One region of the Priestia sp. GS2 genome, then DNA from elsewhere that is predicted to be linked to it. Evidence: riboswitches for the same ligand, from Rfam matches in the RefSeq annotation. Region 1 holds a riboswitch; each other region holds the start of a gene.

Region 1 (5,776 bases):
CTCCTGCAATCATCAAGTCTGTGTCGACCTCAGTTGCTTTTTGAGCTTTTTGCTGACACCCTGCTAGTAAAAGGGATGTTGCAATCGTCATATAAAGGAGATTACGTTTGTTCATTAAAATGATTCCTTCCTACAAAAAAATGGTATGTATATTCTTCCAACAAACAGACCTAGTATACCATTCTACAAAAAAACCCTCAACCCTTTCATAAAAAGAACAAAAACACTGAAAACATGTAGATTCGTTTGAAAAAGCAAAAAAACCTATAGGATGTTACTCCTATAGGTTCCATTCATTTCAGTTATGAAGCGCGGTTTAATACCACTCTTGCAGCAGACGGAATTAATACGGCTAAAATAATTAGACAAGCAATCATGGAGCCCACCATTGCCAATCCGTTCATTGTAAATGAATACCATAATGCCGATACTCCTTTTGGTGCATAAGAGCCCCAAAAGACAATTCCTGCAACAAAGTGCCAGAAATAACGAGCAACGCTTCCGATAATGATAGCTAAAATAATAAACATAAATGCTTTTGTTCGATTGTTAGCAGCTAAGTTCTGCTTGATAACACCTGACAATAGCCCTGCTAGGCCAATGAACGCAAATGCAATAAAATACTCAATAAAAGCTTGTAGAGGTGTTAACACATAAGCAGTGCCCGTGACAACTTGTAGTAATCCCCATAAAAATCCAGCTACAACACCGGATTTAAATCCCCATCGAAAGCAAATAATGAAGATTGGTACCATGGAAAAAGATATGGACACGGCGGGTGCAATTGTGATGGATGGCAATATATCAATAATCATTGCTAAAGCTGCAAAGATTGCCACTTCAATTTTCGCTTGTAAAGACATTCCTTTATTCATCGTCTTTTCACTCCTGTTGTAAAATCATTAGTATTCAACGACAAACACAGGAGACAGCACAAGCTGCACGATCCACACTCCCTACGCTAGCATTAACTAACAGGTTCAAAGGGTCAGAACAATTGGTTCACTCTCAGCCATTCAGGCTCCCCCTGTGGTACGTTGATATGTATTATTAGAACGCTTCCTATTATACCATATTTCTCACATAAGTAAGAAGCAAATTTTATTTAAAGAATAAGCTGATAAAACAGAACATCTTGCCATTGATCAAACTTCCAACCTACTTCTTTGAACTCTCCACAAAACGTAAATCCAAACTGTTCATGCATTTTAATGCTTTTATCGTTTCCTTTTGTAATACCGGAAATAACAACGTGATGATTTAACTCTTTTGCTTGTGCTAAAATAGCTTCCATTAGGCTTTTACCAATTCTATACCCCTGATGAGCTTCATCGACATATACAGAGAGCTCAACTGTTCGAATATATGCTTCTTTATCACGATAGGAAGACAAAGATGCGTATCCAGCTACTTCACTATTTCGTTCAGCAACAAGCAGAGGAAATAGTTGACTTTGGTCATGAGATTCAAACCAACTTTTACGCTGTTCAATCGTTACAGGCGTTAAGTCAAATGTTGCTGCGCTTTGGCGCACTGACTGATTATAAATATCTACCATTGAAGGTAAGTCTTCTGCTAAAGCTTTTCTAATTACTGTCATGATGTATCTTGCTCCTTTTTCAAAATGATGTTTCTATTGTACTTGTTTTTTTCAGAATAATCTACACAAAAAACCCTAATGCTGTTGCATCAGGGTTTATTTAATATATTGATAGGATTGCAGTACACGTAGCGCTTCAGACGTTGAAGTAACCGTCGCAAATTCATTATGAAGCGATGATAAGCTTAAGCGATGAACATCTTCTGCCGCAAAAGTTGTTTCCCCATCGTATGATAACAAGTTGAAACACGCAGTTGCATCGTGTATTACGTAGGTGCGATAACCTAAGTTTCCTGCCATACGTGCCGTTGTAGAGACGCAATGATTGGTTGTTAACCCCACTAGTATAAGCGTATCATATCCGTTTTCCTTTAGATAGTTATCTAGCTCTGTCCCTATAAAGCAGCTATTTTTATGTTTGCGAATTAAGTATTCATCACCAACAGGACCAAATCCTTCTTTGAAACGAAAGCCTTCCGTCCCTGGAAAAAGAGGAGATGTTTCGCTTTTTGAAGCATGCTGAACGTGAATAACTGGAAACTGCTGTCTCCTCCATGCTTGTAAAAGAGTGAGCATATTATCTTCTGCATGAACATTATTACGAGTTCCCCAAGCATCTTGTTCAAAACCTTTTTGTACATCTATGATGATTAAAACAGGGTTTGATTGAATCATTCCAGTCATCAACTTCTTTCATCAAAATTTTAAAATGGAGATTACATACGTACAACCATTTACATCAGCTTTTGAAGCATGCTGCGTCTGTTTTGGTAAATAAATGCGATCTCCCGCTTCGCACCGAGTTGTTTCTCCCTCAACTGTAAAGTAGATAGACCCTTCAATAATATGAAGAATCTCGTCGGTTGGGTGAGTATGACTTGGGTGTTCTTGCCCTGCAACATCATGCTGAACTTCTACATAACCGGTATGTTTTGGAAGTAGTTCATGTATAACTTCTTCAAGTCCACCGCCAATCCCTTTTTTAATAAAGGCTTTTTTTAGTTCCATCTCTTTCACTCCTTTTTAGTTTGAATGGACACTCTGTTGGAAATGAGTTGTTAACATCTCGTAAGAAATATTGCTTCCATTCATGATTTTCTTGATTCCCGTACCATCCTAGATGAGGATGCGCTTCAACTTTGTCGTATTCTTCAAGTCGATTTCGAACTGTTTTTTGAACTTGCTGACCAACTTTTGTATGAGGTGTCATTCCTTCAAACACCCATCTCGGCTGAAATGTAATCATAAGACTGCTGCTCTTCCGACTTTTTCGTAATTCATGTATAGGTGTATTACATACAACAAATATTGGCTCACCTTCAAAACAAAACTCCCATAGAGGATCATTAGGGTCTTTGGGGATATCTTCTGGCCAAGGCTTTCTGTCAATTTGATGTAAAAATGTGAGTGTATCCCAAAACATTGTTTCATACTGAGTCATCGTACGTTTTTTATGTTCAGGCTCAAAGAACACAACAAATGATGTATAACGACCTAATGTGCGAAAACATGAAATATATTCTTTAAGTGCTTCTGCACAGAGTTTAATATCTTTATAGTTGTATGGTGAAGAAACAAACGCAAAGCGCAGCAAATCTTTCTTTAATCCTTCTACTCCTAAAATGCATGGGAAAGGATTCTCTTCAGAAAGCATATCTTGACTAAAATTAGTAAAAACTTCTTTTCCCCATTCAGGCACAATCGACGAATCCATAATTTCCTTGCTGTTAAATAGCTTTTTATTTCTCATTAAAACCCTCCTTACAGGTTTCCACCATACATTTTTATTAAGAAGTAGTGTGCTTTATGTTTACTTCTTGTTATATTCTTCAACTTTACAAGTAACAAGAATAACCTATAAGCAAGCTGGCAGAAAGAAAGGCTTTTGTCCATAGGAAACAGCCTCTGACTAGCCTTTTTCATTTTTTTAGCTCCGTCATTCTCGTTTTTCAGCAGAATAAACAATATCTTTTAAGGTTTCAGTAAACTTTTTTTGTTCATCATAAAAAAGGCCGTGACCACTCTGTTCAAAAGGAATTAACGTTGAATCCTCAATTCCATTATGCATAGCTTCGGCTAAGGGGAATGGACAAACTTGATCTTTTTTTCCATGTAAAATATATGTTTTTACAAAAATTTGACTGAGGTCTTCACGTAGATCTTCATCACGCAGTGACTTTGCTGTTTTAATTGTTCCGTGACCCGAAGCTTCTAGACCCAACAATTGAAACCAATCTCTAAAAGAAGGGCTAAGTTTTGAATTGAAAAATTTTTGCCCAAAATCAGCAAGCATGGCCGGCCGGTCTTGGTACGTCGCTTGAATGATAGCATCTACTTCTTCTTTAGAAAACCCATAGGGAAAACCGCTTCTTTTAATAAAGCTAGGCGCGGCTGCACCAGCTAGGATAAGTTTGTTCACTCCGAACCCTAAATGTCTGCTTATATAACGTAAAGCAATTGCCCCTCCCATTGAAAAACCCACTAGCGTTACAGCTGGAAGTTGTAACGCATGAATAACTGCTCGAACGTCGTCGGCTAATGAGTTATATGTATAACCTTTAAACGGACGACTTGATTTCCCAAACCCACGTAAGTCTATTGCAATACAGCGAATCCCATATTTCGGAAGAACATTAAACTGATATTCATACATTTTATGATTAACTGGCCAACCGTGAAGAAACAATACAGGCATTCCACTTCCAATATCTTCAACATATATTTTTGTACCTTTTCGATCAACGGTAAGGTAATAGCCCATAAACGCACACTTCCTTTCATTATGCCTACTTTATTTTTATGTTGATTTTTTATATTCATGTTGATATTTTTTAGCTGCTTATTTCTTTTATGTTGTTTATTTAGAACATAGTTTATATAGAATTAAACTGCAATAAAAAGAACGCTACAAAATAGCGTTCTTTTTATTGCTTTATTTTAATTTTTTCTCAATCCATACATCAATAACGTCTCCAGATTCCGCTTGATCGATTGCAAACGAACCGTTGCTATAGCGGTCGCTTGGTCGCATTGACGCTGGATCAATGCGCTCTATTTGATTTTTCTCTGACTGTATCACAACCTCATCTTCCTTCGTGACAACCTTCACTTTTGTAATTTGATGAGGATTTGCTTTTAATTCACGAACCATTACTAATCCACGCTTCGCTCGAGACGACTGCTCAAATTCCGTCATTTTTGTTTTCTTAATAGCACCTCGGTGCGTTGTAATAAATAAATCAGTTTCCTTTACTTTTTCTTCGCTAAAAACAACGCCACTCACGACATAATCGTTTTCTTTTAAATTAATCCCTTTCACACCTGCAGCACGCGTTCCCACAACATTGACTTCTTCTTCAGCAAACCATAGGCCGTATCCTTGACGAGTGGCAATAAAGACCTGCTGTTTGCCATTTGTTACGTACACATCTACCACTTCGTCATTACCTTTAACATTCACAGCGACAAGAGCTTTAGAATAACGTTGCGCTTTATACTGCAGCAATTCAGATTTTTTAATCATGCCGTTTTTCGTAAAGAATAACAAATAGTGATCGTCTTTAAACTCTTTAATTGGAATTGCGTTCACAATATAATCGTCTTTATCAATTGGAACAATGTTCATGATATGCTGCCCCATATCTTTCCACCTGATATCAGGAAGTTCATGTACAGGCAAGTATAAATAGTTTCCTTTTCTTGTGAAAATTAAAAGTGTTTCAGTTGTGTTGATTTCCAGCTTTGAAAGGATGCGATCCGTGTCTTTCATACCGAAATCTTGTCCATTCGAAGCTGAATATGAACGTAAGCTTGTACGTTTAACATAACCATCTTTTGTTACTGTGACAATAACATCTTCTGAAGGTACCATCACTTCAAGATTAATTTTGATTTCTTCAATTTCTGCTTCAATCTTTGAACGACGCTCGTCGCCGTACTGCTTTTTCACGCGACGAAGCTCTTTTTTAATGACGCTAAAAAGCTTTTTCTCACTAGCTAAGATGGCTTCAAGCTCTGTAATTTTACCTTTAAGTTCTTCCGACTCTTGTTCTAGTGCGGTGATATCCGTGTTTGTTAAACGATAGAGCTGCAGGGAAACAATTGCTTCTGCCTGTTTTTCTGTAAACTCAAACTGCGTCATTAAGTTATCTTTTGCATTTCGCTTATCTTTTGACG
Region 2 (5,776 bases), 1.4 Mb from region 1:
ATTCTAACAAAACTTTTCAGATTTGTATACAAAAATTTAAATATTTTATCAATTATATTTTTTCCCATTAATAGTCAGTCTATAAAATGAAACTTCTAGCTAATTCGTTCGTATATACTACTACATTACTTAATAGGAGGCTCTTATACATGAGCGGAAATGTACGTGTTATGAAATGGCTAACGGCTGGGTATGAAGCATTTTTAGGTATTCCTCTAATTGGTGGTGCATTCATCATAAGCTTTTCATGGGGACCTTTAGTATTTGCTTTTTTCCTACATGCAATTGCTCTATTTTTATCTCATAAAGAAGGTCGTTCAGCTTACGGAAATATTTTGGGGATGGTGACATCATTTATCGGCGTAATCCCAGTTGTGGGAATGGTTATGCATATTATTACCGCTATTGTTATTGCATTTGAAGCAGCAAAAAGATAAATAACCGCTTGCATTTTTTCCTAATGATGGTAGAATGAAGTCGTCAATTAAATGATTTTCTACTAGGGGTGTCTGATTACACAGACTGAGAGAAGAGTTATTGTGCTCTTTAACCCTTTGAACCTGATTTGGGTTATACCAACGTAGGGAAGTAGTCTTGAAAGAACGGTGTTTTATGCTGTTTTCTTTTTTGTCTATTCCATCGGGCTCTTACATAGAGCCCGATTTTTTTGTTCGGTATAGCTTATTTTCTCAAAATCTACTAGCATAATGGAGGAATAAGTATGTCTAAAGAACAAGTAATCATTTCAATGCAACAGCCGTTTCCAAACAGTAAAAAAGTATACGTGCAAGGGACTCGAAGTGATATTCAAGTACCGATGCGCGAAATCCACCTTTCCCCCACTGTAAACGACCGCGGTGAAGAGCAAAACACCCCCGTTCGCGTTTACGATACAAGCGGCGTATACACCGATCCAGCCTATAGTGTAGATTTAGAAAAAGGACTGCCACCTTTACGCAAACCATGGATTGCAGAACGAAACGATACTTTCTCCTATGCTGGCCGTACCGTTCAAGCAAGAGATAACGGCTATAAAGAAGGCGATCAGCGGAACGAAATGAAAAGCTTTCCCCTTATTAATTATTCACCACAAAAAGCAAAGGATGACAGAATCGTCACCCAAATGCATTATGCAAAAAAAGGAATTATCACGCCTGAAATGGAATTCATCGCAATTCGTGAGCAAATGAGTGCAGAAACGATTCGTGAAGAAGTTGCAGCAGGGCGTGCAATCATTCCCTGCAATATTAACCACCCAGAAGTTGAACCAATGATTATCGGAACAAAGTTTCACGTGAAGATTAATGCAAATATCGGAAACTCTGCTGTTCATTCATCAATTGAAGATGAAGTTGAAAAGATGACGTGGGCTACAAGGTGGGGAGCAGATACAATTATGGATCTTTCAACTGGTAAAGACATTCATAAGACACGTGAATGGATTATTCGAAATTCACCCGTTCCTGTTGGCACTGTCCCTATTTATCAAGCTTTAGAGAAAGTTAATGGGATAGCAGAAGACCTATCTTGGGATGTTTATCGTGATACGCTTATCGAACAAGCCGAACAAGGTGTTGATTACTTTACGATTCATGCGGGCGTACTATTGCGCTATATTCCACTTACTGCTACGCGAACAACAGGTATTGTCTCACGCGGCGGATCTATTTTAGCTCAATGGTGTTTAGCACATCACCAAGAAAACTTTTTGTATACGCACTTTGAAGAGATTTGCGAAATTTGTAAGCAATACGATATCTCCATCTCATTGGGAGACGGACTGCGCCCTGGTTCAATTGCTGATGCCAATGATGAAGCACAGTTTGCAGAGCTTGATACGCTTGGTGAATTAACAACAGTGGCGTGGAAGCATGATGTTCAAGTAATGATTGAGGGTCCTGGACATGTGCCAATGCATCTGATTAAAGAGAACGTTGACCGACAAATGGAAGTTTGCCACGAAGCACCATTCTATACCCTGGGACCACTAACAACTGATATAGCACCGGGCTATGACCACATTACGTCTGGTATTGGAGCTGCAATGATTGGGTGGTTTGGTACAGCAATGCTTTGTTATGTAACCCCAAAAGAACATTTAGGCCTTCCGAATAAAGAAGATGTTCGCGAAGGTGTAATTACCTATAAAATTGCTGCTCATGCTGCTGATCTTGCAAAAGGTCACCCAGGTGCCCAAGTTCGTGATAACGCACTTTCAAAAGCTCGATTTGAGTTTAGATGGCATGACCAATTTAATTTATCGTTAGATCCTGACCGAGCTCGAGAATACCATGATGAAACACTACCAGCAGAAGGTGCTAAAACTGCTCACTTCTGTTCCATGTGTGGACCTAAGTTCTGTTCAATGAGAATTTCTCATGATATTAGACAACTAGCGGATGAAAAACAGCTCGTTGATTTCGCTAAACAAGGCATGAAAGAAAAATCACAGGAATTTATTGAAAAAGGATCTAAACTTTATTCTTAATAAAAAGCACCGAGGTAAGCAACTACTTACCTCGGTGTCTATCACTTTAAAATAAGTCTTTTGAAGAAAAAGAGCAGCTTAACTAAAATCCATCCGACCAGTGTTCCAATTGAATTTAGCAGAATATCATCAATATCAAAAACTCGCTCTGTTAACTCATATTGTAAAATCTCAACAGTAAAACTGATTAAGAACCCTGTGACAACCACTTGAATAAATCCGTCAAATGATTTCATAAAAAGCGGTATAAACATTCCAATTGGAGCAAACATTACAATATTCCCTATTACGTTCACGAATGCTAGCTCAAGATTTCCACTGGCCCACATGAGCTTAATTGTACTAAATAAGCTTAAGTTCATGGCTTGCCCATATACTTGCTCGTTTTCTTTAATGAGCGTGACGTAAATAAGTGTCACACCATATATAATAAACAAGAAAAGCAATCCTTGTTTTACTTTTTTCTTTGTATTATCCGTCATGTTTTTCCACACCTTCTCTGTCCTTACCGTCTGCTTTTACTTCTATCATATTGTACATGCTATGTATTTATGAAACATTCAGCTTACCTTATCCTATCACGTTACCTCTTTTTCTGGATACCAAACTTTAAAAATAAAAGAGACTGGGACACAATGAAATGATTCCTTCTCAAAGGCGAATCATTACTTTGTTATAATAGCTAGGTTGTAAGCACAAGTTCGTTCCCTTACGCTAGTTTTTTGAATTTGTTTTTGAACCAACAAAAAAATACCCAAGCTATCAAAAGCAGTTAACTCGTGATAGTTGGGGTATATCATTGTTTGAAGCACTTATGTCTCAACCTCTTGTAATTAATTAATGATTCCTCGATGAATCACTTCAACAGTTACGTCTGGTTTAATATCGATTTGAGCATAATCTTTTTTCCATTCTAATTCTTTCCATACATCGGGGTGGTAAGCCATTAGTTCTCTTCCTACCTCTAAGAAATCACAGTTTGCTTTTTGAAGCTTTTCGACAACTTTCTCAGCTTTATTTTGAACATTTTTGTTAATCGTATTTTCAATTTTTTTAATAAGATCATCTGATCCAACTTCTCCATACGTAAACTCAGTAATACTAACTTTTAGTGAAACAGGGACTTTTACTTCTAACTGGTGATTAGAACGTACTTTTATCTTCAGTTTTGATTTTGCTTTTGCCACTTCATAAGAAACAATATATTCTTTTCCATTCATCTTTACCTTATCTGTCATCGTCATATATTTGTTTTTTTTATTTGATAGTAATAATAATGCTTTTGCTTCCTCATCTTTTAACGTTATTCCCGAAAATTTTTCCCCATTAAATAACGCAATTCCCTTTATTTCTACAGACATGTTTTCCTTATTAAATTTTGCATAAGGTAGAGCTAACCCTTTTCCTTCATCAAATAACAATGTACAAATCGTTTGAAGAGTCTCTACTGGTACGAGTGATTGCTTTTCAGCCGTTAAAATAACGCCAGATAAATATTCTCCAATCAGCTCTTCCCCCACTTGCTTCATATTAATAATTTCGTTTGGTTTTCCGTCGATTATTACATATCGAGCGATAAGCGGGCTTTCAGGTGTTCGGTACAATACATCACTTAGCTGGATAATCCCTTTTTTTGCTAAATCGTCCTCAATTAAAAACACACGATTTTTAGCCGTCATTAACGTTCCAGAAAGCTGTTCGTTTAGCTGAACTCGACCGCTTCGAGGCGAACTAGCCGTTGCGTGATATATTTTACTAACAGGCGCTTCTTGGTTTGAAATATAGGAATGTACCGCTATTGCTCCATCAATTCTTCCATCCGGCGCTATCTGATACGACGCTGCAGACATAAAGATCGTATCCTTAAGCATCTTTTGATCCCAACATCCAGTTAATAAAGCTAGCGTACTGCTAAGTAACACCCACATTTTCCACTGTTTCTTCATGTTGTCCTCTTCCTCTTTTTAAATAATGAAAGAATAAAAAGTAAAGTTGGAATGATAAAAATAAAGATATACACCAAGTAATTGGTTATTTTTGACAATACAGCTGTTAAATCATCACTCTTTGAATAGTAAATCGATAAGATAGCAGCACAAAATACAATGATAGGGACAAAGGGTCTATGCGTTTTCTTTTTAAAACACGTCTTCATACCGACACTCGCAATATAAACATACATAATTAAAGACGTAATAACTGAAATAATCCAGAACGCTAAAAATACTAAGTCGATTCGTTCAATGACAGAGTTTTGAGTTGCTTTTAAAATATATAAAACAGGTTCTGGTACAAGCGGCATTTCATCTGGACTAAAAAATAATAAGCAAGCTAATGTGACATAGACATAAATCATGGTTGCTGCAAAGTTGCTAAACACCACCATTTTTAACGTGGTAGTTTTACTCTGGGCTCTTACAAACGGTGCTAAAATTAAGACTGCTTCAAATCCAAGCATGGAAATGGTGCCTTCTTTTGCACCGAGCATAATTTTTTGAATTCCAGCTTCTCCAATAGGAAAGATATACCGGATATCAGCATACTTAAATGCACTTGCCACGAGGAGGATAATTACAATTAATAAAACTGACACCATTACATAGAAGCGTGCAATGTTTACAATATTTTCCTTTGCAAAATAAAGAGCGATAATAGCTAATAACAATACCAATATATAAGCAGGAGTAATATGGTAAACCCACCTTTGTAAAACATTTACATATAAAACCATAATAACGCTTGAAATGACAATATAATATCCTATGTAGCCTATGTTTAATACCTTCCCCAAAAAAGTGCCTAGCAACGTATTTCCCATACTATATACAGTTTCACCCGGTAAGCGGTACGTGAGACCCCAGTGAATAAGAGTAATAACTTGTACAATAGCTCCGCTAATAATGAGCGATAACCATCCATCTGTTTCAGCGATTTTAAATAAGTTATAGGGAAGTGATAAAATTCCAATACCAATCTGTGTCTGAAGGATAATAAAAAATAATTGTGTTGAAGTAATTTTTTTAGCTTCACTCATTTTTTTGCCAATCCCTTAATGCTCGCTGTCTTCTGCGCTTTAGAGGCTTTGGGCCTACCGGACGATCGTTCATATACATTTGATTGACCCGAACAAAGACATCCTTTAAATCTGCCACACGCAATGGAGCAATTGGTATTAAATAAGGTTTCCCTACAGATTCTAGTGTTACCAGATGCATAATAATAAGGGTCAGCACAAAGATAATGCCTAAATAACCGAATAATGCTGCTCCTACCATCATTGGAAAGCTT
Region 3 (5,776 bases), 1.1 Mb from region 1:
GCAGTTCAGACCGTGCGTGGGTGACGTCGTTTTTAAAGGAATTAGATCTCCTTGATCATTTTGAAGTGATGCAAACGCGTGATGACGTGGAAAAAGTTAAGCCAGACCCGGCTCTTTATAAGCAAACAGTTGAAAAGTTAGGCGTACATCCTTCTGAAGCCATTGCTTTTGAAGATTCTGCAAACGGTGCAAAAGCCGCTATCGCAGCAGGTTTACAATGTGTAATCGTACCGAATCGTCTGTCTGCACATTTGACTTTTGAAACGTATCATTTACGTATTGCTTCCATGAAAGAGAAGTCACTACAGGAGGTAATTGAACAGGTAAGTCATTAAGAAAGTGGAGCTAGCATTAGCTCCACTTTTTTACGGCTCTAAATGTATTTTTGGAAATGGGATGTGAGGAGGCTCTTCAAGCCAGCCTTGCTCAATACTAATGCGGGATGTTTCTTCAGCAAATTGTAAGATTTCATTTGTAAACTTTGTATATTTAGCGGATAAATCAAGCCTTGGATTAGTGGCCATAGACATGCCGTAGTTTCGAACGCTTTCCGATACCATTGCTGATACGTGAAACATCATGAGCTTTTCTGAAAAAGGTGGTACAGCAGATTTTTCAACTCCATAATCCCATTCCATGATGATGGGAATGTTTTCAACCATCAGTGGCTCAGACAGCTGTTCAATATGAGCCTGCATTATATGACGTCCTTTTAGTAAAAATGCTTTAATATCTTCAGAAGTTGCTGTCTGTGCAAAGCCAAGTAGCAAATCTTTTGCGATTAGATTCGTTTCAATATTTGAAATGAGATGTGATATCTCAATGACAGTAAGCGGTCTTTTTTCATCAAAAAAGTGACCCAAAAACATTTCTTTTCCAGCCATATCAGAAGAGTCTGCAATAGGGATTGGCGGGAGCTGAATATATACTTTTTTGGCTAAAAGTAAGTCGGTTACCTGTTGGTTTAACTGCTCGGCTAATAGCAGCAGTTTTCTGAAAAAAGTCCGAATGTCTTCACGTTTTGCAATGTCTACTCCATATGTAGCGGATAATAACAGCAAATTGGAAACATGCTTTAAATATAGTAAATAAAACGAATCCGAAAAGAGTCTAGGAGCGTCAACATGTAAATCTTCTTCATTAAATCCAAGCGGAATTGGCATGTTTTCTTTTAAAAACAATGCGCTTAAAACGTCTAGATTTCGTTCAATAATATGCTGAGTAGCTTTTAATGACTGCTCAATTTCTTGATCATCCACATGGCGCAGAAAGTGTAGTAACGTGCATGAGACAGCTTTATCATTCATGTACTGTTGCCAAATCGCAGCCATTTCAGAAGCGGATAATGGTAAAAATGTACTCATAGTATACTCCTTTATAAATATATGTGTTGTTGTTAGTTTTGACCGTTTAGATGTAGATATTCCATTAGTGTAGGGAAAGGAAAAATAACTGTCTATTTTAAATGTGCTTTCAAGCCTACTCATTCTTGAATTTTCTTTAAAACCTAATGAAAATAGAAAAAGTAAGAGAGTAAAGGAGATGTTAATATGCCGGAAGGGCCAGAAATTCGAAGAGCAGCAGATGAAGTACAAAGAGCGATTACTTCTAGGCCTGTAGGAGAAGTATGGTTTGCGTTTGAAGCATTAAAAAAATACGAAAGCATGCTTACGGGAGCATCGGTTAAGAGAGTTGATACAAAAGGGAAAGCAATGCTTATTCGCTTTGATAATGGATATACGATTTATTCACATAATCAGCTCTACGGTAAATGGTATATCAGAAAGGCGTATCAGTATCCAAAAACAAATCGGCAGCTCCGCTTAGCCATTCACAACGAGCAAAAATCAGCTCTTTTGTATAGCGCATCGGATATCGAAGTGCTGCTTGATGAAGAAGTTCTTGCTCATCCGTTTGTTTCGAGAGTCGGACCAGACATCTTAAGTGAACAAGTGAGCGTAGAGGACTTAATTGAACGTTTTACAAGCAAAGCATTTTATCGCCGAAAATGGACGTCTCTATTGCTTGACCAGAGCTTTGTAGCGGGCATTGGGAATTATTTGCGCAGTGAGATCCTGTTTTTAGCAGGTATTCACCCGGATAAGCGACCTTGTGATTGTACAGAAAAGCAGATTAAAAAAGCTGCGGAAGCAACAATTTTGCTAATGAAGCAGTCGTATGAAACGGGAGGGATTACAAACGATTTGTCTTTAGTTGAAAAGTTAAAGGAAAAAGGAGTAAAACGTTCTGCTTATCGACACTGGGTATTTAACCGAGAGGGAGAAGCGTGTCGAATAGATGGAACGGAAATTCAAAAAATTCCTGCTGCTTCGAGGCGGTTGTATTACTGTCCAACTTGCCAAAAGAAGTAAGCATACAAAAGCCGGAACTCTTAATTCCAATAGCTTGTCCCTAGTCTTGTATAATCAGCAGGGTTCTCAATTTTCTATGATAAGGTTAAACATAGCTCTTTTGTTAGTGTAGAGTTCAAATTGGAATTCTGTAAATTATATTGAACTATATGAGGTAGTGTGGTACAACTAATAGAGATAATAATCAGATAGCTTTACAAATAAATAGTCATTATTAAACCACTAGGGGTGCTTCTTGAAGCTGAGAGAGACATGGTCTTAACCCTTATAACCTGAACTAGGTAATACTAGCGTAGGAAAGAGGTATTGTGTGCTACATCTATGGACTTTTACAGGATGTAAAAGGGATATATGTGTATATTCAAGCGCTTCTTTTCTATGAAAAGAAGCGCTTTTTTATGTGGTTTAGAGGGAGGGGATTAGTATGAACATTACAGATGTGGTAGAGCAGGTGGATACTAGACAAGATGAACTTATTGAGCTTTTGACCAAGCTCGTCTCGTATAAAACACCAGCACCACCTGCACGTAATACAAAAGAAGCGCAGATATATATTGCAGAGCTGTTGGAAAGCTATGGTTTTGAAATTGACATGTGGGACGTGTACCCAAATGACCCTAACGTTGTAGGAACGTTAAAAGGAACAAGTCAAAGCGAATATCAGAGTTTAATTATTAATGGACATATTGATGTTGCGGCAGTCAACGAAGGCGAAGCATGGGATATAAGTCCTTTCCAAACGAAATTTGAAGAAGGATTCATAATGGGGAGAGGCGTTGCTGATATGAAAGGTGGACTCGCTGGAGCGCTGTTTGCCATTAAGCTTCTACATGAAGCTGGAATGGAATTTCCGGGGGATTTAACCTTTCAATCGGTTATCGGGGAAGAGGTTGGAGAAGCTGGGACCCTTGAATGCTGCAAGCGAGGATACAGCGCAGACTTTGCGATTGTGGTTGATACAAGTGAGCTGCAAATCCAAGGTCAAGGTGGAGTCATTACGGGGTGGATAACCGTGAAAAGTAAGCAAACATATCATGATGCCACAAGAAGGCAAATGATTCATGCAGGGGGCGGCTTATTAGGAGCCAGTGCAATTGAAAAAATGGCGAAATTAATTGGTGCACTGCAGGAGCTTGAGCGCCACTGGGCTGTTGTCAAAAGCTATCCCGGTTTTCCGGTTGGAACAAATACAATCAATCCAGCTGTTATTGAAGGTGGCCGCAACGCAGCCTTTATCGCAGACGAATGCAGGCTGTGGGTGACCGTTCATTATTATCCAAATGAATCATATGAAGAGGTAATGAAAGAAGTAGAAGACTATCTGTTACAGGTTGCAAAAGCAGATCCGTGGCTAAGAGAAAATCCTCCAACGTTTAAGTGGGGAGGCACATCAATGATTGAAGATAGAGGAGAAATTTTCCCTGCATTTGAAGTAGATAAAAATCATCCAGCAGTTCACTTGTTAGTCGGTGCTCATAGAGAAGTAACAATGAAAGAAGCGCATGTCAACGTTTCGCCAACGGTTACGGACGGTGGCTGGCTAGCTGATGCAGGTATAGCTACAGCTATTTATGGTCCAGGAGACTTAACGGAGGCTCACTCTGTTAATGAAAAGCTATCTGTTAATCAATTGCTTGATTACACGAAAGTGATGGTTCAATTTATTTATGAATGGCTACATACAAAAAAGGAGAATGCAAAATGAAATTTAGTGAACGTTTGTATGAAAAAGTAAAGCCGATTTGGAAGCAAACGCATGAGCATCCTTTTGTAAAAGGAATGGGAGAAGGAACGTTAGAACAAGATAAGTTTCGCTTTTATATGGTGCAAGATTACGTGTATTTGATTGACTATGCGAAGCTGTTTGCTCTTGGAGCAGTAAAAGCAACAGATGTTCAAACAATGGGGAAATTTGCAGCGTTATTACATTCAACAATGAATGAAGAGATGGAGTTACATAGACAATATGCAAAGCGTTTTTTAATTACCCCTGAAGAGTTAGAAACAGCAGAGGCAGCTCCAACAACGCTTGCTTACACGCACTACATGCTTCATGTTTCTCAAAACGGAACCTTAGCGGAACTTGTTGCGGCACTCCTGCCTTGCATGTGGAGCTATTGGGAGATTGGAAAAGAGCTTCGCACCAAGCCTGGTGCAAAGCATGAACTTTATAGTGAATGGATTGATATGTACAGCTCAGCTGAATTTGGTGAACTGGCGACTTGGTGTATTGATTTAATGGATCAACTAGCAGAAGGAAAATCAGAAGCAGATCTTACTAAGTTAGAAGAAATTTTTATTAATACGACGCGCTTTGAATACTTATTCTGGGATATGGCTTACGAAAAAGCGATGTGGCCTGTTCATGTATAAAAAGGCTTTGGAGTTTGAAACGGTGACTTTTTCATATGAAGAAAGCAGAGGAGCGATCTTGGAATCTCTTAATTTTGATATTGAAGAAGGAGAATTTGTAAGCATTGTCGGCGCAAGCGGTTCCGGAAAGAGCACGTTATTTCGCCTTATTACCGGGTTAGAGATAGAGCAGGCGGGACGAATTTTAATTAATAATCAGCAGCACCACAATCGCTTTGGGCATGTGGGATACATGCCTCAAGAAGATCTTCTTTTACCTTGGAGGACCATTCTAGATAACGCTGCTTTGCCTTTAGAGTTAAAAGGGGTACCAAAAGACGAAGCGTATATACAAGCAAAAGAACTGCTCAGTGAATTTGGTTTAAAAGGATATGAACAGAGGTTTCCATCTGATTTATCAGGAGGAATGAAGCAGCGTGTTTCATTCCTACGCACGGTACTGAGTGGCTCGAACGTGCTTTTGCTGGACGAACCGTTCAGTGCTTTGGATGCTATTACTCGTCTATCCATGCAGGAGTGGCTCCTTGAGCAGTGGCAAAAGCGTAATCAAACCATTTTGTTTATCACGCATGATGTGCAGGAAGCGTTGTTCTTATCAGACCGTATTTTTATCTTTGATAAGCAACCTTTAAAGGGATTTAAACAAGTGAAGGTACCTCTTGAAAGACCAAGAGCTCTGCAGGACATAGATCGACCAGAGATTGTAAAGCTGAAGCACCAACTAATGCAAGAGCTCAGGATGAAGGTGGATGCATGAAAAGGATACAAGAGTGGAGCTTACCTATTGTTTTAACGTTCGTATTACTAATTATTTGGCAGGTTACCGCTTATATTGTGGGAATGCCCTTTATTTTACCATCTCCAGTTGAAGTGTGTGTGAGAATATGGGAGCTAAAGGAAGTGCTTTTCATTGAACATTTACCTTCAACGTTACTGATTATTTTAATAGGTTTAGCTATTTCGATTGTTGTAGGCGTCTTAGTTGCAATTTGGATGAATAACAACAAAACCATCGAGCGGGCTATCTATCC
Region 4 (5,776 bases), 200 kb from region 1:
CCTGCGCTCCAATTACGAGATAAGGCTCTGCGATAATCGTATTAAAAAGTGCACCATATTCTTTCCCAGTAAGTAATCCACTAAAGCTCATAATGGTATAAAGCATAATCCATCCGCCTACAACGCTGTAAAAAGACAGCAAGACAAGACAGCTAAGAACACCTACTCTCCCAATCCAAACCCAAGCTGTATTGGGGGCAATTGCCTTATACGCACTAATCGCTTCTTTTCCAGTATGTCTACCAATAATGAATTCCGCTAACAACAGCGGCAATCCAATAAAGAGCGTAAACAGTACAAATAATAAAAAGAATGCTCCTCCACCGCTTGTCCCAGTCACATAGGGAAATTTCCAAATGGCACCAAGACCGATCGCAGCACCTGCAGATGCTAATACGAATCCTAAACGTGAAGACCACTGATTTGCTTTACTCATATAACCAAATTCTCTCCTCTTCTATACTCATCTGAATAGTACTTTATCATATCTCGAAGAGAAAATCATTCTCTATTGCACTTTTTCAAGAAAAACATTGCTTATTTCATTTTCTTACAATAATTTTTCAGTTCTAACTATTCACGAAAAGAAGATTCGTCACCGTCATATGCTTCTTGATTCGAAATAATTTCAATATGCAAATGTCCCTCCTTTTCTAACCTAAGGGCTTCTTGCTCCGCTTCCGCCTGATTTCGGCATGTAATTTGACTATATTCCATGTTTTCTTTATTCGTATACGCTACTAAATAGGTCATTTTTTCCGCTCCTCTTCTACTTTATCACTTATCCTATAGCCTTGAATGCACGTATTTAAACATCCTAGACTATTTTTTTCTTCTCTACATACTTATAGATATAATCAATCCTGTGTAAAGGAGGGTACAGAATGACCTTTATTTTATCTTTTATTCCCATTGTTGTCCCTTTTGGCATATTGATTTGCTTAATTGGTTTTACCTCTTCCTTATTAGAGGAGCGCAACGAAAAAAAGAAACCCTAGCCATCGCTAGGATTTCTTCACTTTCGATAATTACGAATGAGTTGAACAAGGATATTAAGGACCAATATCACAACTACAATCCAAACTGTTGTTACAATTCCTGAATATGCACTTTGCTTAACAGAAATTGCAATAAAAGCCCATACAAACACGAGTGAATATGCAATGTCTCTGTTTTTTCTTGTAAACAGAATACCTAATATTCCTCCCACTATAAGCATAATGATGGCCCACGTCTCTTCACTTAAACCAAATAACGTTTCAATTCCATTAGCTTGGAATACAACAAAGACATTAACAATTGTTGCTACGGAGACCCACCCAATATAAATAGAAATTGGTAACCTCATGAACCACGTTGTCATTCTTGAATTTTGAATAATGGAGTAAATAATCATCAGCGTTACTAAGAATAGAACAATTACGAGTAAGGCAAGAGTGAAATAACGATATTGGAAGATAAAGATCCAAGCACTGTTTAGTAAACAACTAATAAAGAACCAAATACCAATTTTCGCATAAATTTCTTTTTGATCTTCTCTTGCAATAAATTGACGAATAACCCAGATGACCAAAAGCGTATAGATGAGCCCCCATATTGCAAATGCATAACCCGCTGGTGTAAATAGCGTTGGCACACTATCAGACACCTCACCTGTATTTTGCCCACCTATCGGTAACGCGTTTGCTAAATAGTTTACGATTAACACGAGAACGAGACCAATCGCATTTAAGATGCTATAAAAACGAAAATTCGCCATACTATTTCTCCTTTCCTGTAGATGTGAATATAGTCGTCCTAGCTAAAAAGATCAAATAGTAGCTTCTCTTCATTAATACCTCGTCTGAACTAAATTTATGCACTCGTTCACAAAATTTCTTAGAATAGGCCTTTTGACTCCTAAAAAAAATAAAAACTCAGCCTAAGGCTGAGTTTTTATTTTGAGTTTGCTTCTATACTTCTTGATTGACTCGATGATTTCTTTTCGTTTTTCACCCAGCCTCTTGACATTGCAAATAAATAAATAGCGATGCTCGCTCCAAGTGTAATAAGTACAAACAACCAATGCTGGTTCGTTGCGATCATTAACGGAGCAAATGTAATAAGAAGAATCTCTACCGGCGCAATCGGTATATACGCCAATGCATAATCATCAAGTGTTTTACTTTTGCTTTCTGGGTCCGCGATACGCAATAATGCAATTCCCATTGCTGTTGTTCCTGTAATCCAACCCCAAGTAAAAATTCCTCGTTCAAACCAAATTGGACCAAAGAACTTACCAGAAAGAATTCGGAATACAAACCATGCAAACACTAGGCCAAACACTAACAACAGTGCAAAAGGTACGATGTAGCTCGCTACTGCTGATAAACTAATAGAAGCGATACCAAACGCTACTAAAAAGTCTGTTGCGCTTCCGCTAATTCGATTCATTACGTCTGCATTAATATACTGATCGCTGTTCGTTTTCTTCATAATACCTTTAATAGCTAGCCCTACAAGAAATGCTAAGGAGAAAGCTGGTATTGTTACTGAAGGCAACAACGTTTGACCTAACTCACTTAAGTAATAACCACCCAATGCGATAATTGTCACTAACGCTACATGTAAGACAAGTGGATCAACAGCAATCGATGATACCGTATCCATTTTTGTAGAAGTGCGCTTTTCGGGAGGGATTAATCCTGTGCGTAGTTCTCGTGGTAAATCTTCAAATCTTGCAAGGTAATTTGTTTCACCTTTTTTTGAATAATATTTAATAAACGCTAGTCCTACTACAATTGAGCAAATAACACCAATTGTTGCTGATGTCATCGCTAACGATAATCCTTCTTCCCATCCTTGCTTTGCAAATGCGTCTCCCACAGCAGCCGCTGTTCCATGCCCACCAATAAATCCTGCTGCTAATAACAAACCAAACCCTAAGTTTAAATCTCCCCAAACGTTATTTAATAGTAGCAATGAAAATAGTAAACCGACTCCCCACATCGCTAGCATAATCATTTGAGAATATGACCACATACTACCTACGCGGCCAGCTATTTCTTTAAACTTTACACTTTGAGTTGCAATTGGAATCGCACCAAAGATGACCGCAATTAAGATACCTGGATACGTTCCAATTTGATTAGTGAATGGAATGAGACCAATACCGTTTGGCCCTAATGCTAAGCCCAAAATTCCTGCAATAATACTCGCAGGTAAAAATAAATTTTGTACCCACCTGACCTTTGCTCGAATAATGGTACCAGCCACTAATAGAAGTGAGATGAAACCAACATCCACAAATAAATCCCATGCTGATAAATTCATTAAACAACCTCCTTAAAAAATATAATTCCTACTAAATTGACAGGACTAATTTATATTAAACTAAGCAAACTGAAAAGGCCATTTAGCTTCAGCTAAACACCTTTTTAATTTGTAGCTTAATTCTTTAATTGAGCTTGTTTAAACGTAACGAGCTTACGATTATTATAGCATGATAGTGCAGCCTTTGCACATTTCGACAGGATTCGTGACAATTTTCTTATTTTTTCATCAACTACTTCAAGCGTATAGTTACTAGTTTCATAGGTAATTTATCTCGGTTATTTTTTAAACAATATAAATATTCAGATCACTATACTTTGTTACTTTTGAATCATTCTTTCTAAACTTTTGTATAATTCTTTTTTTTATGTTAGATTAAATAGGAACACATGAAAGAATCCACTAGGGGTGCCTTTTGGCTGAGACAAGGAATCTTGATCCCTTTGAACCTGATCTGGTTTATACCAGCGTAGGGAAGTGGTACGGCGTTGTTGTGTCATACATCCACAATTGCCTTTACCACTCCATAGATAATGGGGTGTTTTTTTGTTTTTGTCCCTATTTATACGTGCTCTTCTTGTGGATTCAATTAGGGAGGAATAACAATTGTCATTTTCAGCTCAATTACGCAAGGAAGCATCTTACATTTACGATGCCATTTTTCAACATCCCTTTGTTGTAGGTATTAAGGAGGGAAAAGTTCCAAAAGAAGCTTTAATTCACTATGTAGCACAGGACTATGAGTATTTAACTGCTTTTGTTCGTATATATGGTGCGGCGTTAACAAAATGTAGTACCCGCGATGAAATGGAAGTGTTTAACAACGGTATTTCAATTGTTTTACATAGTGAAGTCCATCCCCATAATAATTTTTGTGAAGTAGCTGGCATTCGATATGAAGACATGAAGCATCAACCATTAGCACCAACAGCCAACCACTATATCAGTCACATGATGACAGTGGCACATACAGGAACACTAGGTGAAATTATTGCTGTTTTATTACCTTGTCCATGGACGTACGTTGAAATTGGGGAACGTATTGCAAACGAAAGAAACATAACACCAGATCATCCTTTTTACGAATGGATTTCCTTTTATACTAACGGAGAAATGAAAGAAACGACAAAGTGGTTTTGTGAAAAATTGGATAATCTAGCAGAAAAAGCTTCTGTTGAGGAACGTCAACGCATGAAAGAACACTTTATAAAAAGCTGTGAACTTGAGTATTTATTTTGGGACATGGCCTATAAACAAGAGCAATGGCCCCTCTCTCAAACCACTGTGCACTCATAACAAACAGGGCTTCTTATAAAGAGAAGCCCTCTCATTTAACGTTATTTTAAGAATTTTTTAATCGTTTTTAAACTTTGATTGTCAGACGGATATTTAAAAGCAAAATCAAACTTTGTCGTTTGTTTCAGAACACTTTTAAAGTGAGAAAACGTTTTAAAACTAGCTTCACCGTGATATTGACCAATTCCACTTTCTCCCACTCCTCCAAACGGAAGGTGTGGGGTTGCTAAGTGCATAATTGTATCGTTAATGCATCCACCACCAAATGAAGTTGTATTGATAATTTGCTGCTGAACGTCTTCACTTTCTGAAAACAAATATAGAGCTAACGGCTTTGCTTTTTGATGAACTGCACTTACAACCTCATCTACACTTTCGTATTCAATAAGGGGTAAAATCGGCCCGAAGATTTCTTCTTGCATCACGCTTGAATCCCATTTTACTTCATCTAAGACAGTTGGAGCAATCTGTAGCGTTTCTTCATTATAAGTACCGCCAATTACAGGTTTTCCATCTTGTAAAAACTCAATTAAACGATCGAAATGTCTCTCACTAACAATTCTGCCATAGCGCCCGCTCGTGAGTGCATCTTCACCATAAAACTGCGTTACGGCTTTTTGAAGCTCAGCAATCAGCTGAACCTTTACATCTTTATGAACTAACAGATAGTCTGGAGCAACGCACGTTTGACCAGCATTCATACTTTTACCAAACATGATGCGCTTGGCCGCAAGTTCAATATTTGCATCCTTATGCACAATACAAGGACTCTTGCCTCCTAACTCTAATGTGACTGGGATGAGCTGCTTTCCTGCTTCTTGCATAATAACTTTTCCAACATTGACACTTCCTGTAAAGAAAATATAATCTAGCGTTTGCTTCAATAAAATTTGAGTCGTTTCCACCGCTCCTTCTATAACTGTAACAAACGAAGGATCAAACGTTTTAGCAATAAGCTCCTCCATTATCCTTGAAACGTTAGGCGTCAGTTCCGACGGCTTGATAATTGCCGTATTACCTGCTGCGATAGCACCAATTAGCGGTGAAATAGCTAGCTGAAACGGGTAATTCCATGGTGCAATAATAAGCGAAACTCCGTAAGGTTCTGGAATAATATAACCTTTTGAACCAATATGAGTCAGCGTCGTCTTTGCTTTTTTAGGTTTCA

The links. Region 1 has a riboswitch for thiamine pyrophosphate ahead of thiT (energy-coupled thiamine transporter ThiT). Riboswitches for the same ligand answer to the same signal wherever they lie in the genome.
Region 2: it holds a riboswitch for thiamine pyrophosphate, as region 1 does, so the genes downstream of both, thiC (phosphomethylpyrimidine synthase ThiC) here and thiT (energy-coupled thiamine transporter ThiT) in region 1, are expected to answer to the same signal.
Region 3: it holds a riboswitch for thiamine pyrophosphate, as region 1 does, so the genes downstream of both, V2145_RS14925 (acetylornithine deacetylase) here and thiT (energy-coupled thiamine transporter ThiT) in region 1, are expected to answer to the same signal.
Region 4: it holds a riboswitch for thiamine pyrophosphate, as region 1 does, so the genes downstream of both, tenA (thiaminase II) here and thiT (energy-coupled thiamine transporter ThiT) in region 1, are expected to answer to the same signal.

Annotation. Positions count from the first base shown of each region.
Region 1 covers NZ_JAZGJX010000001.1:1,824,862-1,830,637, forward strand. The annotation lists gene V2145_RS09545 (TcaA NTF2-like domain-containing protein) at 1-115, opposite strand, end outside; gene thiT (energy-coupled thiamine transporter ThiT) at 303-875, opposite strand; TPP riboswitch at 936-1,038, opposite strand; gene V2145_RS09555 (GNAT family N-acetyltransferase) at 1,106-1,600, opposite strand; gene V2145_RS09560 (cysteine hydrolase family protein) at 1,697-2,275, opposite strand; gene V2145_RS09565 (cupin domain-containing protein) at 2,297-2,608, opposite strand; gene V2145_RS09570 (YqcI/YcgG family protein) at 2,583-3,350, opposite strand; gene V2145_RS09575 (alpha/beta fold hydrolase) at 3,537-4,361, opposite strand; gene parC (DNA topoisomerase IV subunit A) at 4,533-5,776, opposite strand, start outside.
Region 2 covers NZ_JAZGJX010000001.1:3,252,880-3,258,655, forward strand. The annotation lists gene V2145_RS16465 (hypothetical protein) at 150-437, shown strand; TPP riboswitch at 492-604, shown strand; gene thiC (phosphomethylpyrimidine synthase ThiC) at 722-2,488, shown strand; gene V2145_RS16475 (VanZ family protein) at 2,530-2,970, opposite strand; gene V2145_RS16480 (Ger(x)C family spore germination protein) at 3,322-4,434, opposite strand; gene V2145_RS16485 (GerAB/ArcD/ProY family transporter) at 4,431-5,522, opposite strand; gene V2145_RS16490 (spore germination protein) at 5,515-5,776, opposite strand, start outside.
Region 3 covers NZ_JAZGJX010000001.1:2,932,487-2,938,262, reverse strand. The annotation lists gene V2145_RS14940 (HAD family hydrolase) at 1-335, shown strand, start outside; gene V2145_RS14935 (DUF3231 family protein) at 366-1,364, opposite strand; gene nei (endonuclease VIII) at 1,551-2,372, shown strand; TPP riboswitch at 2,587-2,688, shown strand; gene V2145_RS14925 (acetylornithine deacetylase) at 2,797-4,077, shown strand; gene tenA (thiaminase II) at 4,074-4,745, shown strand; gene V2145_RS14915 (ABC transporter ATP-binding protein) at 4,738-5,502, shown strand; gene V2145_RS14910 (ABC transporter permease) at 5,499-5,776, shown strand, end outside.
Region 4 covers NZ_JAZGJX010000001.1:2,026,562-2,032,337, forward strand. The annotation lists gene V2145_RS10580 (sodium-dependent transporter) at 1-436, opposite strand, end outside; gene V2145_RS10585 (hypothetical protein) at 574-753, opposite strand; gene V2145_RS10590 (TspO/MBR family protein) at 1,016-1,759, opposite strand; gene V2145_RS10595 (sodium/glutamate symporter) at 1,936-3,312, opposite strand; TPP riboswitch at 3,707-3,805, shown strand; gene tenA (thiaminase II) at 3,919-4,608, shown strand; gene V2145_RS10605 (aldehyde dehydrogenase) at 4,650-5,776, opposite strand, start outside.